2 regions of the Xylanimonas allomyrinae genome follow, and region 1 is predicted to be linked to the other one. Evidence: riboswitches for the same ligand, from Rfam matches in the RefSeq annotation. Region 1 holds a riboswitch; the other holds the start of a gene.

Evidence for each region. Region 1 has a riboswitch for FMN ahead of ribD (bifunctional diaminohydroxyphosphoribosylaminopyrimidine deaminase/5-amino-6-(5-phosphoribosylamino)uracil reductase RibD). Riboswitches for the same ligand answer to the same signal wherever they lie in the genome.
Region 2: linked by a shared signal. The riboswitch ahead of pnuC (nicotinamide riboside transporter PnuC) and the one ahead of ribD (bifunctional diaminohydroxyphosphoribosylaminopyrimidine deaminase/5-amino-6-(5-phosphoribosylamino)uracil reductase RibD) in region 1 are both predicted to bind FMN.

The regions. Positions count from the first base shown of each region.
Region 1 covers NZ_CP035495.1:1,065,468-1,072,336, reverse strand. Annotated here, with positions in the region: gene fmt (methionyl-tRNA formyltransferase) at 1-247, shown strand, start outside; partial or broken gene ET495_RS04840 (RsmB/NOP family class I SAM-dependent RNA methyltransferase) at 244-1,859, shown strand; gene rpe (ribulose-phosphate 3-epimerase) at 1,904-2,578, shown strand; FMN riboswitch at 2,674-2,805, shown strand; gene ribD (bifunctional diaminohydroxyphosphoribosylaminopyrimidine deaminase/5-amino-6-(5-phosphoribosylamino)uracil reductase RibD) at 2,903-3,985, shown strand; gene ET495_RS04825 (riboflavin synthase) at 3,985-4,602, shown strand; gene ribA (GTP cyclohydrolase II) at 4,700-5,953, shown strand; gene ribH (6,7-dimethyl-8-ribityllumazine synthase) at 5,950-6,480, shown strand; gene ET495_RS04810 (phosphoribosyl-ATP diphosphatase) at 6,578-6,841, shown strand.
Region 2 covers NZ_CP035495.1:3,166,383-3,173,251, reverse strand. Annotated here, with positions in the region: partial or broken gene ET495_RS14290 (LLM class F420-dependent oxidoreductase) at 1-252, opposite strand, end outside; gene ET495_RS14285 (mycothiol-dependent nitroreductase Rv2466c family protein) at 249-839, opposite strand; gene ET495_RS14280 (hypothetical protein) at 975-1,178, shown strand; gene ET495_RS14275 (TetR/AcrR family transcriptional regulator) at 1,219-1,989, shown strand; FMN riboswitch at 2,063-2,201, shown strand; gene pnuC (nicotinamide riboside transporter PnuC) at 2,313-3,014, shown strand; gene ET495_RS14265 (acyl-CoA dehydrogenase family protein) at 3,054-4,298, opposite strand; gene ET495_RS14260 (Nramp family divalent metal transporter) at 4,347-5,612, opposite strand; gene ET495_RS14255 (hypothetical protein) at 5,846-6,869, shown strand, end outside.

The sequences.
Region 1 (6,869 bases):
CGGCGGCGACCCCGTGCGCCTCGGCCTGGGCCCGGTGACCCCCCGGCCCGAGGTCACCGACCTGCGCCCCGGCGAGCTGCGCGCAGGCAAGCGCGACGTGCTCGTGGGCACGGCCACGCACGCCGTCGAGCTCGGCACCGTGCAACCGGTCGGCAAACGGCCCATGGCCGCGCCCGACTGGGCGCGCGGGGCACGCCCGCAGACCGGGACGCTGCTCGGGACCGACCTGGACGGGGCCACGCGGTGAGCGGCGAGCGAGGCGGGCAGCACCGCGGGGGACGCGACGACGCCGGCACCGGACGCCCCGGCGGACGCAGCGGAGCCCGGGACGGCGCAGACGGCCGGCGCGGCGGCGGCGGCGATCGCCGCGACGACCGCGGCCGCCAGCGCGGAGCGGCACGATCCCGCGGCGACCAGTCCCGCACGGCCCTCGCCCCCTCCCAACGACGGCGCGGCACCGACCCCGCCCGCACCGCGGCGTTCGACGTGCTGCGCGAGGTCGACGGGTCGGACGCCTACGCCAACCTGGTGCTCCCGCCCCTGCTGCGCGAACGCCGGCTGACGGGCCGGGACGCCGCGTTCGCGACCGAGCTCGCCTACGGGACGCTGCGCCTGCGCGGACGCTACGACGCCATCCTGGCCCGCTGCGTCGACCGGCCCCTGGACCAGGTCGACCCCCGCTGCTCGACGTGCTTCGCCTCGGCGCCCACCAGGTGCTCGGCATGCGCGTGCCGCAGCACGCAGCCGTGTCCGAGACCGTCGGCCTCGCACGCGAGCACGTCGGGGCCGGACCCGCGCAGATGGTCAACGCCGTGCTGCGCAAGGTCGCCCGCACCCCGCTCGACGACTGGCTCACCGAGCTGCGCGACACCGCGCCCGACGCGGTCACCGCATCCGCCGTCGTCGGCTCGCACCCGCTGTGGATCGCCCGCGCTCTGCGCGAAGCCCTCGCCGGCGACGGCCGCGACCCGGCCGAGCTGGACGCGCTGCTCGACGCCGACAACGCAGCACCCCGCGTCACCCTCGTGGCCCGCCCCGGGATGGTCACCCCCGACGAGATCCGCGCCGCGGCTCCCGGCGTCCACCTCGAACCAGGCCGCTGGCTCGCGACGGCGCTCGTACTCACCGGCCAGGACCCGCTGACCGTCCCAGCCGTCGCCGACGGCCGCGCCGGCGTCCAGGACGAGGGCTCGCAGGCCGTCGCGCTCGCGCTCGCCGCCGCACCCCTGGAGGGCCGCGACGCACGCTGGCTCGACCTGTGCGCCGGCCCCGGCGGCAAGGCGGCGCTCCTGGCGGCGCTCGCGGCCGAGCGGGGAGCCACGCTCGTGGCCAACGAGGTCGCGCCGCACCGGGCGCGGCTGGTGGAGCGCGCGCTGCGCGCGGTGCCTGACGGTGCCGTGGAACGCGTGCAGACGGGCGACGGGCGCGAGGTCGGCGAGCTGGAGCCGGGCGCCTACGACCGCGTGCTGGTCGACGCGCCCTGCACCGGGCTGGGCGCCCTGCGCCGCCGCCCGGAGTCGCGCTGGCGCCGCACCCCCGCCGACCTAGCGGTGCTGACCGGGCTGCAACGACAGCTCCTCGGGTCCGCACTGGACGCGGTGCGCGTGGGCGGCGTGGTCGCGTACGTCACCTGCTCGCCGCACCTGGCCGAGACGCGCCTGGTCGTCGACGACGTGCTGCGTCGCCGCGCCGCCGACGGTGCGGGCAGCGCCGAGCGGATCGACGCGCCGGCGGTGCTGCGTACCGTCGTCGTCCCCGGCAGCGACCTGCCGCTCGGGGAGCGCAGCGACGCCCAGCTGTGGCCGCACGTCCACGGCACCGACGCCATGCACCTGACGCTGCTGCGTCGCATGCGCTGACCGTCGCCTGACGCGCAGGCCGGTCCGCCCCTACGCTGTGGGCCATGGCAGCGCTGATCAGCCCAAGCATCCTGTCCGCCGACTTCGCGAACCTCGAACGCGACCTGCACGCGATCACGTCCGCCGACTACGCGCACGTCGACGTGATGGACAACCATTTCGTGCCGAACCTGACGCTCGGGCTGCCCGTCTTCGACCGTCTCGCCGCGGTGTCCCCGCTGCCGCTCGACGCCCACCTCATGATCGAGGACCCCGACCGGTGGGCACCCGCGTACGCGGAGGCCGGCGCCGCGTCGGTGACGTTCCACGCCGAGGCGGCCCGCGCCCCCGTGCGCCTCGCCCGCGAGCTGCGCCGGCACGGCGCCCGCGCCGGCCTCGCGCTGCGCCCCGCCACCCCCGTCGAACCGTTCCTCGACCTGCTCGGCGAGATCGACATGATCCTCGTCATGACCGTCGAACCAGGGTTCGGCGGCCAGTCGTTCATCGACGGCACCCTGCCCAAGATCCGCCGCGCCCGCGAGGCGGTCAGCGCGTCCGGCCTCGACGTCTGGGTCCAGGTCGACGGCGGCGTCTCGCGCACCACCATCGAGCGCGCCGCCGACGCCGGCGCCAACGTCTTCGTCGCAGGATCCGCCGTCTACGGCGCCGACGACGTCCCCGCCGAGATCCAGGCGCTGCGCGACCTCGCCGCCACCCACCAGCACGCGCCCCACCGCTGACCTGCACGCCGGCGACCCGTCGCGCCCGGCCAGACACCGGGCAGCGGACGACCCAGCGTTGCATCGCACCGCACCCGCCTGGTTTGATCACCTCACGCATGCTCCGGGGTCGGTGAAAATCCGAGCCGGCGGTGACAGCCCGCGAACCACGCGAGAGCACTCTCACGTGGCCGACCTGGTGGAATTCCAGGGCCGACGGTGAAAGTCCGGATGGGAGGACGCATGTGCGGCGCGTGCCATCGCGCGCCGTGACGCACCGTGGTGCGCCCCAGCGGCGTACCCGCGGTCGTCGAACCCCGGAGCGCCGAGGCTCCGGGAGGAACCATGGAGACGCCACCGCGGTCGGCCGACGTGCCCGCCGCCATGGACCGCGCCCTCGAGCTCGCCGCACGCGGCCCCGCCCACGGCCCCAACCCGCGCGTCGGGTGCGTCATCCTCGCCCCAGCCACCCCCGGCATCCCAGGCCGCACCGTCCTCGGCGAAGGTTGGCACCGCGGCGCCGGCACCCCCCACGCCGAGGTCGCCGCGCTCGCCGACGCCCGCGCCCGCGGCCACGACACCCGTGGCGCCACCGCCGTCGTCACCCTCGAACCGTGCCACCACACCGGGCGCACCGGCCCCTGCACCCGCGCCCTGCTCGACGCCGGCATCACCGACGTCGTCCACGCCCTCGCCGACCCCGGCGTCACCTCCGGAGGCGGAGCCGACCACCTGCGCGCCCACGGCGTCCACGTCACCGCCGGCCCACGCAGCGCCGCCGCCCTCGACCTCGTCCACACCTGGCACCACGCCGTGACCACCGGCCGCCCCTGGATCACCCTCAAGACCGCCACCAGCCTCGACGGACGCGTCGCCGCCTCCGACGGCACCTCCCAGTGGATCACCGGCCCCCAAGCCCGCGCCCACGCCCACGCCATCCGCGCGCAGGTCGACGCCATCGCCGTCACCACCGGCACCGCCCTCGCCGACGACCCCGCCCTCACCGCCCGCACCCCCACCGGCACGCTCGCCCCGCACCAGCCGCTGCGCGTCGTCATCGGCCACCGCGACCTGCCCGCCGACCACCGCCTCCTCCACGACGGACCCCCGCCCCTGCACCTGCGCACCCACGACGTCGGCGACGTCCTCGCCGCCCTCCACCACCACGAGATCCGCCACCTGCTCGTCGAAGGCGGCCCCGCCCTCGCCGGCGCCCTCCTCGCCGCCGACGTCGTCGACGAGCTCCACGCCTACATCGCCCCCGTCCTGCTCGGCGACGGCCCACCCGCCATCCCCCCTTACGGCATCACCACCCTCGCCACCGCACCCCGCTGGCACACCACGACCACCCACCGCCTCGGCGACGACATCCTGCTCATCGCCCGCCGCACCGCCACCCACCCCGACCCCGACACCGAGGAGGCATGATGTTCACCGGAATCATCGAAGAGATCGGCCACGTCATCGCCGTCGACCACCCCGACGCCCGCGACGTCGTCCTGACCATCGACGCCCCCACCATCACCACTGACACCCGCCACGGCGCCTCCATCGCCGTCAACGGCGTCTGCCTCACCGTCGTCACCCACGGCCACGGCACCTTCACCGCCGACGTCATGCCTCAGACCCTGCGCCTGACCACCCTCGGCACCCTCACCCCCGGCACGCCCGTCAACCTCGAACGCGCCGTCGCCGCCACGGGGCGACTCGACGGCCACATCGTCCAAGGCCACGTCGACGGCGTCGCCACCCTCACCACCCGCACCCCCGGACCCCGCTGGGACGAGCTCAGCTTCGACCTGCCCGCACACCTGCACCGGTACGTCGCGCCCCAAGGCTCCATCGCCCTGGCCGGCGTCTCCCTCACCGTCACCCACGTCACCGACACCGGGTTCGGCATCGCCCTGATCCCCTCCACGCTCGCCGCCACCACCCTCGGCACCCTTCAGCCCGGCGACCGTGTCAACGTCGAGGTCGACGTCCTCGCCAAGTACGTCGAGCGCATGCTGACCCTGCGCGAGCACACCGAGGGAGACCCCCGATGACCGCCATCACCCCCAGCACCCCCAGCACCCCCAGCACCCCAGCACCGGCCGCATCGAGGACGCGCTCGCGGCCCTCGCGGCCGGTCGGCCCGTCCTGGTGGCCGACGCCGACGACCGTGAGGCGGAGGTCGACGTCGTCCTCGCGGCGCGGCACGTGGACGCGCAGACGATCGCGTGGACGGTGCGGCACACCTCGGGCTACCTGTGCGCGCCCCTGCCCGCCGCGCGGGCCGACGCGCTCGACCTGCCGCTCATGGTCACCGACAACCGTGACCCGAAGCGGACGGCGTACACCGTGGCCGTCGACGCGGCCGTCGGCGTGACGACCGGCATCTCGGCCGCCGACCGCGCCCGGACGCTGCGCGTCCTGGCCGACCCGTCGGCGACGCCCGCCGACCTCATCCGGCCCGGGCATGTGCTGCCGCTTCGCGCGGTGCCCGGGGGAGTGCTGCAACGTCCCGGGCACACCGAGGCCGCCGTCGACCTCGTGCGCCTGGCCGGTGCGGGCGAGGTGGGCGTCATCGGCGAGCTGGTGCGCGACGACGGAGCCATGGTGCGCCTGCCTGAGGCGCGCGCCCTCGCCGCGGAGCAGGGCCTGGAGCTGCTGACGATCGCCGAGCTCGCCGCGTGGCGTCGTGAGCACGACGTCGACGGACGCTGCTCGCTGGTGCCCGAGCCTGTCGACGACGCGGCCTCGCGCGTCGAGCATGTCGCCGAGGCGCGCCTGCCCACCGTGCACGGGACGTTCCGGCTGCACGCGTTCCGCGACGCGCGCACGGGCGCTGAGCACGTCGCGCTGGTCGCGGCGCCGGGCGACGGGCAGGGGAGCGGGGACGCCCCGTGGGTCCGCGTCCACTCCGAGTGCCTGACGGGCGACGCGTTCGGGTCGCTGCGCTGCGACTGTGGCCCACAGCTGCGGGCGTCCCTGCGTGCCGTCGCGGAGCACGGAGGCGCGGTCGTGTACATGGGCGGGCACGAAGGGCGTGGGATCGGCCTGGCGGCCAAGGTCGCCGCCTACGCGCTGCAGGACGGGGGCCGTGACACGGTCGAGGCGAACGTGGACCTGGGCCTGCCGGTGGACGCGCGCGAGTACGGCGCCGCAGCGGCGATCTTGCGTGCGCTGGGGCTGGTCCGGGTGCGGCTGCTGACCAACAACCCGCTCAAGGCCGAAGGGCTGCGCTCGGCCGGCGTCGACGTCGTCGGGCGCGAGCCGATCGAGGTCGGCCTCGGGCCGGAGAACGAGCACTACCTGACCACCAAGAAGCTGTCGATGGGCCACCTGCTGGAGCTGCACGGTCCCGGCGACACGACGTCTCACACCATTCGCAACCAGGAGAAGGAGTCATCATGAGCGGCGCCGGAGCACCCACCCTGACCGTCGACGGGCGCGGGCTGCGCGTCGTCGTCGTCGCAGCGAGCTGGCACACGCAGGTCATGGACGGCCTGCTGGCCGGCGCGCGCCGAGCGCTCGACGAGGCCGGGGTGGGGGAGGTGACCGTGGTGCGTGTGCCCGGGTCGTTCGAGCTGCCCGTGGCGGCGTCGCGCGCGGTCGCGGCCGGGGCCGACGCCGTCGTGGCGCTCGGCGTCGTGATCCGCGGGGGCACGCCGCACTTCGACTACGTGTGCCAGGCGGCCACGCTGGGGCTGACCGACCTGTCCGTGCGGACGGGAGTCCCTGTCGGCTTCGGCGTGCTCACGTGCGACGACGACGCCCAGGCGCTCGACCGTGCGGGCCTGCCGGGCAGCAGGGGGGACAAGGGCCACGAGGCGGCGCAGGCGGCGGTGGCGACCGTCGTGGCGCTCCGTGGGGCGATGCCCGACTCCGACGTCGCGGGGCGCGCTCGGTACGAGCTGCACAAGACCTCGCGTGGCCTGTGACAGAAATAGTGTGCCAAGCGCCCGGAACTCGCACCCCGCACCGTCCGCAGAGCGAACCCGGCCCGGACGAGGGGGCCCCGTCGCCTAGGCTTGCGCTGTGAAGACCTTCGACGCCCTGTTCGCCGAGCTGACCGAGAAGTCCGTGACCCGCCCGGAGGGCTCGGGCACCGTCAAGGAGCTCGACGCCGGCGTCCATGCGATCGGCAAGAAGATCGTCGAGGAGGCCGCGGAGGTCTGGATGGCCGCCGAGTACGAGGGCGACGACCGCACGGCCGAGGAGATCTCCCAGCTCCTGTATCACCTGCAGGTGCTCATGGTGGCCAAGGGCCTGACCCCCGACGACGTGTACGCGCATCTGTGAGCGGCACCGCCGCGCCGTCGTCGTCCCC
Region 2 (6,869 bases), 1.7 Mb from region 1:
GCCAGGGTGGCGGAACGTGGCCGAGGTGACGAGGGTGCCGAGGCGGATCGTCGTCGTCTCGCGGGCGAGACCCGCGAGCGTGGTCCACGAGTCCGTCGGTCCCGGCAGGCCGTCGCCGCCCATGGCGAGGTAGTGGTCGGAGCGGAAGAACGCGGAGAACCCCAGGTCCTCGGCGGCGCGGGCGACGGCGAGCTGATCGTCGTACGAGGCGCCCTGCTGGGGTTCGACGAAGACGCGCAGGTCGAGGGTCACGAGAAGTCCAGTCCGCCCGTGCGGGTCCGCTTGAGCTCGAAGAAGTGCGGGTAGCTCGCCAGCGCGACGGCGCCGTCGAACACGCGCACGGCGTCCTGCCCGCGGGGGATGCGGGTCAGGACCGGGCCGAAGAACGCGGTGCCGTCGACATGGATGGTGGGCGTGCCGACGTCTTCGCCCACGGGCTTCATGCCTGCCTCGTGCGAGACGCGCAGCGCCTCGTCGTAGGCGTCCGACGTCGCCGCGTCCGCGAGCGACGCGGGCAGGCCGGCCTCGGCGAGGGCCTTGCGGGCGACGTCCTCGAAGTCCTTGTCGCCGCCGGGGTGGATGCGGGTGCCTGCGGCCGTGTAGAACGCGGCGAACGCCTCGGGGCCGTGGTCGGTCTGGACGGCCGCCGCGACGCGGCCGATGCCGCGGCTCGAGTCGATGGTGGCGCGGTACGACGCGGACAGGTCACGGCCCTCGTTGAGCAGGTACAGGCTCATGAGGCGGAAGGTCAGGTCGACGGGCCGCAGCGCCGCGACCTCGAGGGCCCAGCGCGAGGTGATCCAGGCGAAGGGACACAGCGGGTCGACGTACACGTCCACGGTCGGGACGGCGGGCGCAGGTGTCGGTGAGCTTGTCTGGGAAGGTGTCTGGGAAGGTGTCTGTGAAGGCGTCTGCGGGGGCGTGGGCACGGTGTCGGCAGTCACGCGGCAGACCTTACGCGTACCCTGCCGGGCGTGGGGATCCGCTGGGCGAGCCTGTGGACGGTGCTGGGGATGGGTGCGCTCGCGCTCGCTTCCCTGGCTGGCGTGCTGCGCGGGCACCCGTGGGCGTGGATCCCGTTCGCCGTGGCGTCCGCCGTCGCGCTGCGCGAGGTCCGATGGCTGCAGCGGCACCGTCGCCAGGCACGTGAGGCGCGCTTCGATCGGCCTCGTCGCTGAAGCCCTCCCCCTGGGACGGGGCGCGGGATAGCCTCGCCCCATGACCGCCGTCCGGACGTCGCACACCCACGCGCAGGCCGTCGACGCCGCGATCGAGCTCTTCTCGCGTCAGGGGTACGAACAGACCACCGTCGAGGAGATCGCGGACGTCGCCCAGGTCAGCCGAGCCACCTTCTTCCGCCGCTACCGCTCGAAGGAAGACGTGGTCTTCGCCGACCACGAGCTGCTGCTCGAGGAGGTCGTGGTCATGCTGGCCGCGACGCGCCCCGACGCACTCGACGACGGCGACCTCCCCGAGGGCTCCTGGGACCCCGCCACCGACCCGTACCTCGAGGTCTGCCGGGCCGCGCGCCTCGTGTTCGACCATCACGTGGGCCAGCGCGAGACGTCGCTCGCCCGCTACCGGCTGCTGCAGCAGGTCCCGATCCTGCGCGACCGCGAGCTGGTGACCACGCACCGCTACGAGCGCCTGTTCACCAAGTACCTGCGTGACACGCTGCCGCCCGACCGGTCCTCGACGGTGCACTCGATCGCGTTCGCGGCCGGCGTCGTCGCCGTCCACAACGCGATGCTGCGCCGGTGGCTGCGCAACCCCGACCTCGACCTGCGGCCCGACCTCGAGGAGGCGTTCGCCGAGCTGCGCCGGGGCGCGACCGCGGACCTCGAGCGCCGCCGTGACCTCGCGTCGGGCGCCGCCGCCCTGGCGACGACGGCAGCGAACGCCGACGGCGCGCGCGTCGTCGTCGCCTACCTGGAACCGGGCGCCGGGACGGACGCCGTCGTGCGTGCGGTGCGGGACGCGCTGACCTGAACGCGGATAGGCGCGACACCTGGCCGGGAATGATCCGTCCTGTGTCATGCTTTGAACGAGCAGAACACGCACGACGTGCTCCGGGGTCGGTGAAAATCCGAACCGGCGGTGACAGCCCGCGACCCGCGCCCGCACCCGACTACGGGGAAGGCTCGGTTGACCTGGTGGAACTCCAGGGCCGACGGTCACAGTCCGGATGGGAGGCAGCACGGCGTCGCTCAGGAGAGCGGCGGCCGGGTCGTGACGGGTCGCGGTGCGCCGCGACGTCGTCGACCCCTCCCCTCGTCCCGGTGCATGGCGGCACCGACGAGGAAGGCATGGGGATGGGGATCATCCAGCACCTGTTCGATGCGACGCTGACGATCGGCGACCAGCACATGTCGTGGCGCGAGATCATCGGGAACGCCTTCGGGCTGGTGTCGGCGCTCGGCGGCATGCGCCGCAAGGTGTGGGCGTGGCCGGTGGGCATCGTCGGGAACGTGCTGCTGTTCACCGTGTTCCTCGGCTCGTGGTTCGGTGTCGCCGGGCATCCCGACATGCTCGGGCAGGCCGGCCGCCAGGTGATGTTCATCGCCGTCTCGGTGTTCGGCTGGGTCCGCTGGCGCCAGACGCGGCAGCGGGCGCTGGCCGACGGCGACGCCGACGCCGTCGCCGTCCACCCGCAGTGGGCCTCCTGGGGGCAGCGCCTGGGCCTGGTGGCAGCGATGCTGGCCGGGACGGCGGGCTTCGCGTGGATCTTCGGGAGGCTCGGTTCGTGGGCGCCCGTGCCCGACGCGTGGATCTTCATGGGCTCCGTGCTCGCGACGTACGGCATGGCTCGCGGCTGGGTCGAGTTCTGGCTGATCTGGGTGGCGGTCGACGCCGTCGGGGTGCCGCTGCTGTTCCGGGGCGGTTTCTACGCGACGGGCCTCATGTACGTGTTCTACGGCGCGTTCACGATCGTGGGCTTCGTGGTCTGGTGGCGCATCCGCCGCCGCGAGGCCCTCGCCGAGCAGGCCGCCACCCCGGCGGAGTCGCTCGCCTGACCGCGTTCGCCCCGTCCCCGCCCGGGGCGGGGCGCGGTGTCAGGCGAACGCCGAGAGCCCGGTGATCTCCCTGCCCACGATGAGCGCGTTGACCGACTCCGTGCCCTCGTAGGTGTGCAGCGCCTCGATGTCGGCGAAGTGCCGCGCCACGCGGTGGGCCAGGAGGATGCCGTTGCCGCCCAGCAGGTCGCGCGCGACGGATGCGACCTCGCGCGCCCCGCGCGTGCAGGTCATCTTGGCGAGCGACGCCTGCGGGCCGGTGAGATCACCGTCCTCGGCGACCCGGGTGAGCCGCGCGACCAGGAGCTGGAGCTGGGTGATGGTCGCGAGCATGCGCGCGAGCTTCTCCTGGACGAGCTGCGTCGCCGCGAGCGGCCGCCCGAACTGGATGCGCTGGCTCGCGTACTCGACGGCGGCCTCGTAGCACGCGACGGCGTGCCCGACGGCGGCCCACGACACCCCGAGCCGGGTCGCGGCCAGCACCTGCGCCGTCTGCCTGAACGACCGCGCCCTGGGGAGCGCGGCGTCGCGTGGCACGAACACGCCGTCGAGCACGATGTGGGCCTGCCAGATCGCGCGCAGCGCGACCTTGCCCTCGATGGTCGTGGCGCGATAGCCCGGGGCGTCCTGCGGGACGATGAACGCGTGGACCTCGCCGTCGCCGCCCTCGCCCACCAGGCGCGCCCACACGACGGCGAGGTGGCCGCACGACCCGAAGCCGATCCACTTCTTCTCGCCGTCGATGACGTAGCCGTCGATGCCGTCGCGCACCGCGCGGCGCGCCGTCGTCTCCAGGGAGACGGAGTCGGACCCGTGCGTGGGCTCGGTGAGCGCGAACGCGCCCAGGAGGTCGCCGTTGGCCAGCCGTTCGGCGTAGCGGGCGATCTGGTGCTCGGAGCCCAGCATCATGATCGAGCGCAGCGCGAGCCCGCCCTGCACGGCACACACGGTCGCGATCGAGCCGTCACCGCGTGACAGCTCCATGGCCGCGAGGCCGGCGGCGAACGGCGAGACGGAGGGCCGCCCGGGGACGTCGACCCCGTCGCGCAGCAGATCGCGTTCGGCGAGGCCCTTGACCAGGCCGAACGGCACCTCGGCGCGCTCCCAGTACCCGTCGATGACGGGCAGCACGGCACCCTGGACGAACTCGCGTACGGCGAGCTGATGCGCGCGCTCCTCGGGCCTGGCGTCCGCGAACGCGCCGGCGAAGTCGACGTCGAGCGGCCGGGAGACGACGTAGGCGGGTGCGGTGACGCCGGGCAGGAAGGGCTTCGCGGCACTCATCCACCCATCCTGAGCGATACCCCGTCTCACGTCAAGGGATACCGCGTCTCACCCGCCGCTGAGGGTCAGCCACAGGAGCGCCACGTTGAGCACCACGATCACACCCGCGACCGTCCACGCCAGCACCTGCGTCACCGCCCCGTTGCGATACCGGCCGAGCAGCACCTTCCGCCGGGTCAGCACCACCAGCGGCACCGCCGCGAACGGGATGCCGAAGCTCAGCACGACCTGGCTCACCACGAGCAGCCACGTCGGCGAGACGTCCGTCGCGAGCAGCAGGACGGCAGGGACGAGCGTCACCAGCCGCCGCCCCACCAGCGGCACCCGCACGCGCAGCAGGCCCGACATGATCTCCGCGCCCGCATACGCCCCGACCGACGACGACGCCAGACCCGAGGCGAGCAGCCCGACCGCGAACAGCAGGGCGACGCCCGCCCCCAGCGAGTCGCCGATGGCCGCGTGCGCGCCCTCGATCGAGTCGGTCCCCGACCGCCCGGCCAGGTTCGCCGCCGCGACCAGCAGCATCGCCACGTTGACACCGCCCGCCAGCACCAGCGCACACACGACGTCCCACCGCGTCGCAGCCAGCAACCGGTCGGTCGAGGCCACCGAGACCGCCACCCCCTGCCGACGCCGCACCTCGGCGTCGTGGCGCCGCCGGTCACGCGCGAGCGCCGAGTGCAGGTAGATCGCGTGCGGCATGACCGTGGCACCGAGCATCGACGCCGACAGCAGCACCGAGTCGGTGCCCTCCAGGCGCGGCACCAGGCCGCCGAGCACGGCGCCGCCGTCGGGCGGGGCGAGCACGAGGCCCGCGCAGAAGCCGATGGTGAGCACCAGGAGGAACGAGGCGATCACGGCCTCGAACACCCGCTGCCCGCGCCGCTGCTGCACCGCCAGCACCGCGATCGAGACGACACCCGTGATCACGCCGCCCAGCACGAGCGGCACACCGAACAGCAGCCGCAGCGCGATCGCCCCGCCGACGACCTCGGCCAGGTCGGTGGCCGCTGCCACCACCTCGGCCTGCGCCCAGTAGGCGAGCCGCGCGGGACGCCGCAGGCTCGTGCCCAGCACCTCGGGCAGCGAACGGCCCGTCACGACGCCCAGCTTCGCCGAGAGGTACTGCACCAGCACCGCCATCACGTTCGCCAGGACCAGCACCCACACCAAGAGGTAGCCGTAGCGCGCACCGGCCGTGAGGTTCGCGGCGACGTTGCCCGGATCGACGTAGGCGATCGCAGCGACGAACGCCGGGCCCAGCAGCGTGACCAGGCGGGCCCGCGCCGCGCTCGTCGGCGACGAGCGCGGCAGGCGAGGGTGACCGGCCCGGTCGACCCGCGAAGTGGTCACGATTCCCCCGAAGTTTCGGTCAACCGAAAACTAGCGCGGATCGACGCACGCCGACACCCCCACCTCACCCCCAAAAGCTTCTGACACCATGTGGCCGTGCCCGCACCCGCCACCTCCGCACCCGACCGCTCGCACGCCGCGCTCAACACCGCCGGCCAAGCGCTCCTGTCCCCTGGGGCATCGCCACCGCGTTCGTGCTCGCGCACGCGTGGATCGTGCTCGACGGCGTCTCGTGGAGCGGCGAGATCTTCGGTGACGTCAGCCTCTACCACTGGTGGGCGCACCAAGGGTTCATGATCGGGCGCTGGCCCGTCCTCGACTACGACTGGGTCTACCCCGCCGCCGCGCTCCTGCCCATCGCCGCTCCCGCCGCCGGCACCAGCGGGTTCCTCGCCTACGCCGTGATGTGGTCGGCCGGGGTGATCGCGCTCAACGGCGTCGCACTGTGGATGCTCGCCCGCACGCCACCGCGCGGGCGTCTCGCGGCCTGGTGGTGGCTGCTGTTCCTGGTCGCCCTCGGACCCATCTGGCTCGGGCGGCTCGACGGCGTCGCCGCCCCCCTCATCCTCATCGCGCTGCTCCAGGCCGCGCGCCGCCCCGCGGTCGCCGCGGCCGTCGCCACGCTCGGCGCCTGGATCAAGATCGCACCGGGCGCCATCGTCGTCGCCCTGGCGGCGACGTCACGCAACCTGCGCACGTTCGTGCGGCAGGTCGCCGTGCCCGGCGCCGTGGTCAGCGCCGTCGTCGTCGGGCTGGCGCTCGCAGGCGGGGCCGGGGCGCGCGCCTGGAGCGTCTTCGGCGAGCAGGAGGCGCGCACCCTTCAGGCGGAGTCCGTCGCGGCAACCGCGTTCAGCGTGGCGCGCCTGTGGAACCCCGCGGTGCGCATCGAGTACAACGACGTGATCTTCACCTACGAGGTGCACGGCGAGGCGGCACGGCAGGTCGCCTCGGCGCTCGACACCGTGCTGCCCGTCGCGGTGGTGCTCATCGGCCTGCTCGCGTGGGCCGCCGCCCGACGCCGACCCGACCTCTCGCACGACGTGCTGCTCCTGGCCGCCGCCGCGACGCTCCTGGCGCTCATCGTGTTCAACAAGGTCGGGTCCCCGCAGTTCATCGCCTGGCTCGGGCCGCCCGTCGCCGCAGCGCTGGCCCTCGCCGGGCCGGGGGCGCGCCACCTGTGGTCGCCACCCGCGCTCGGCATGCTGGGCGTCGGGGCAC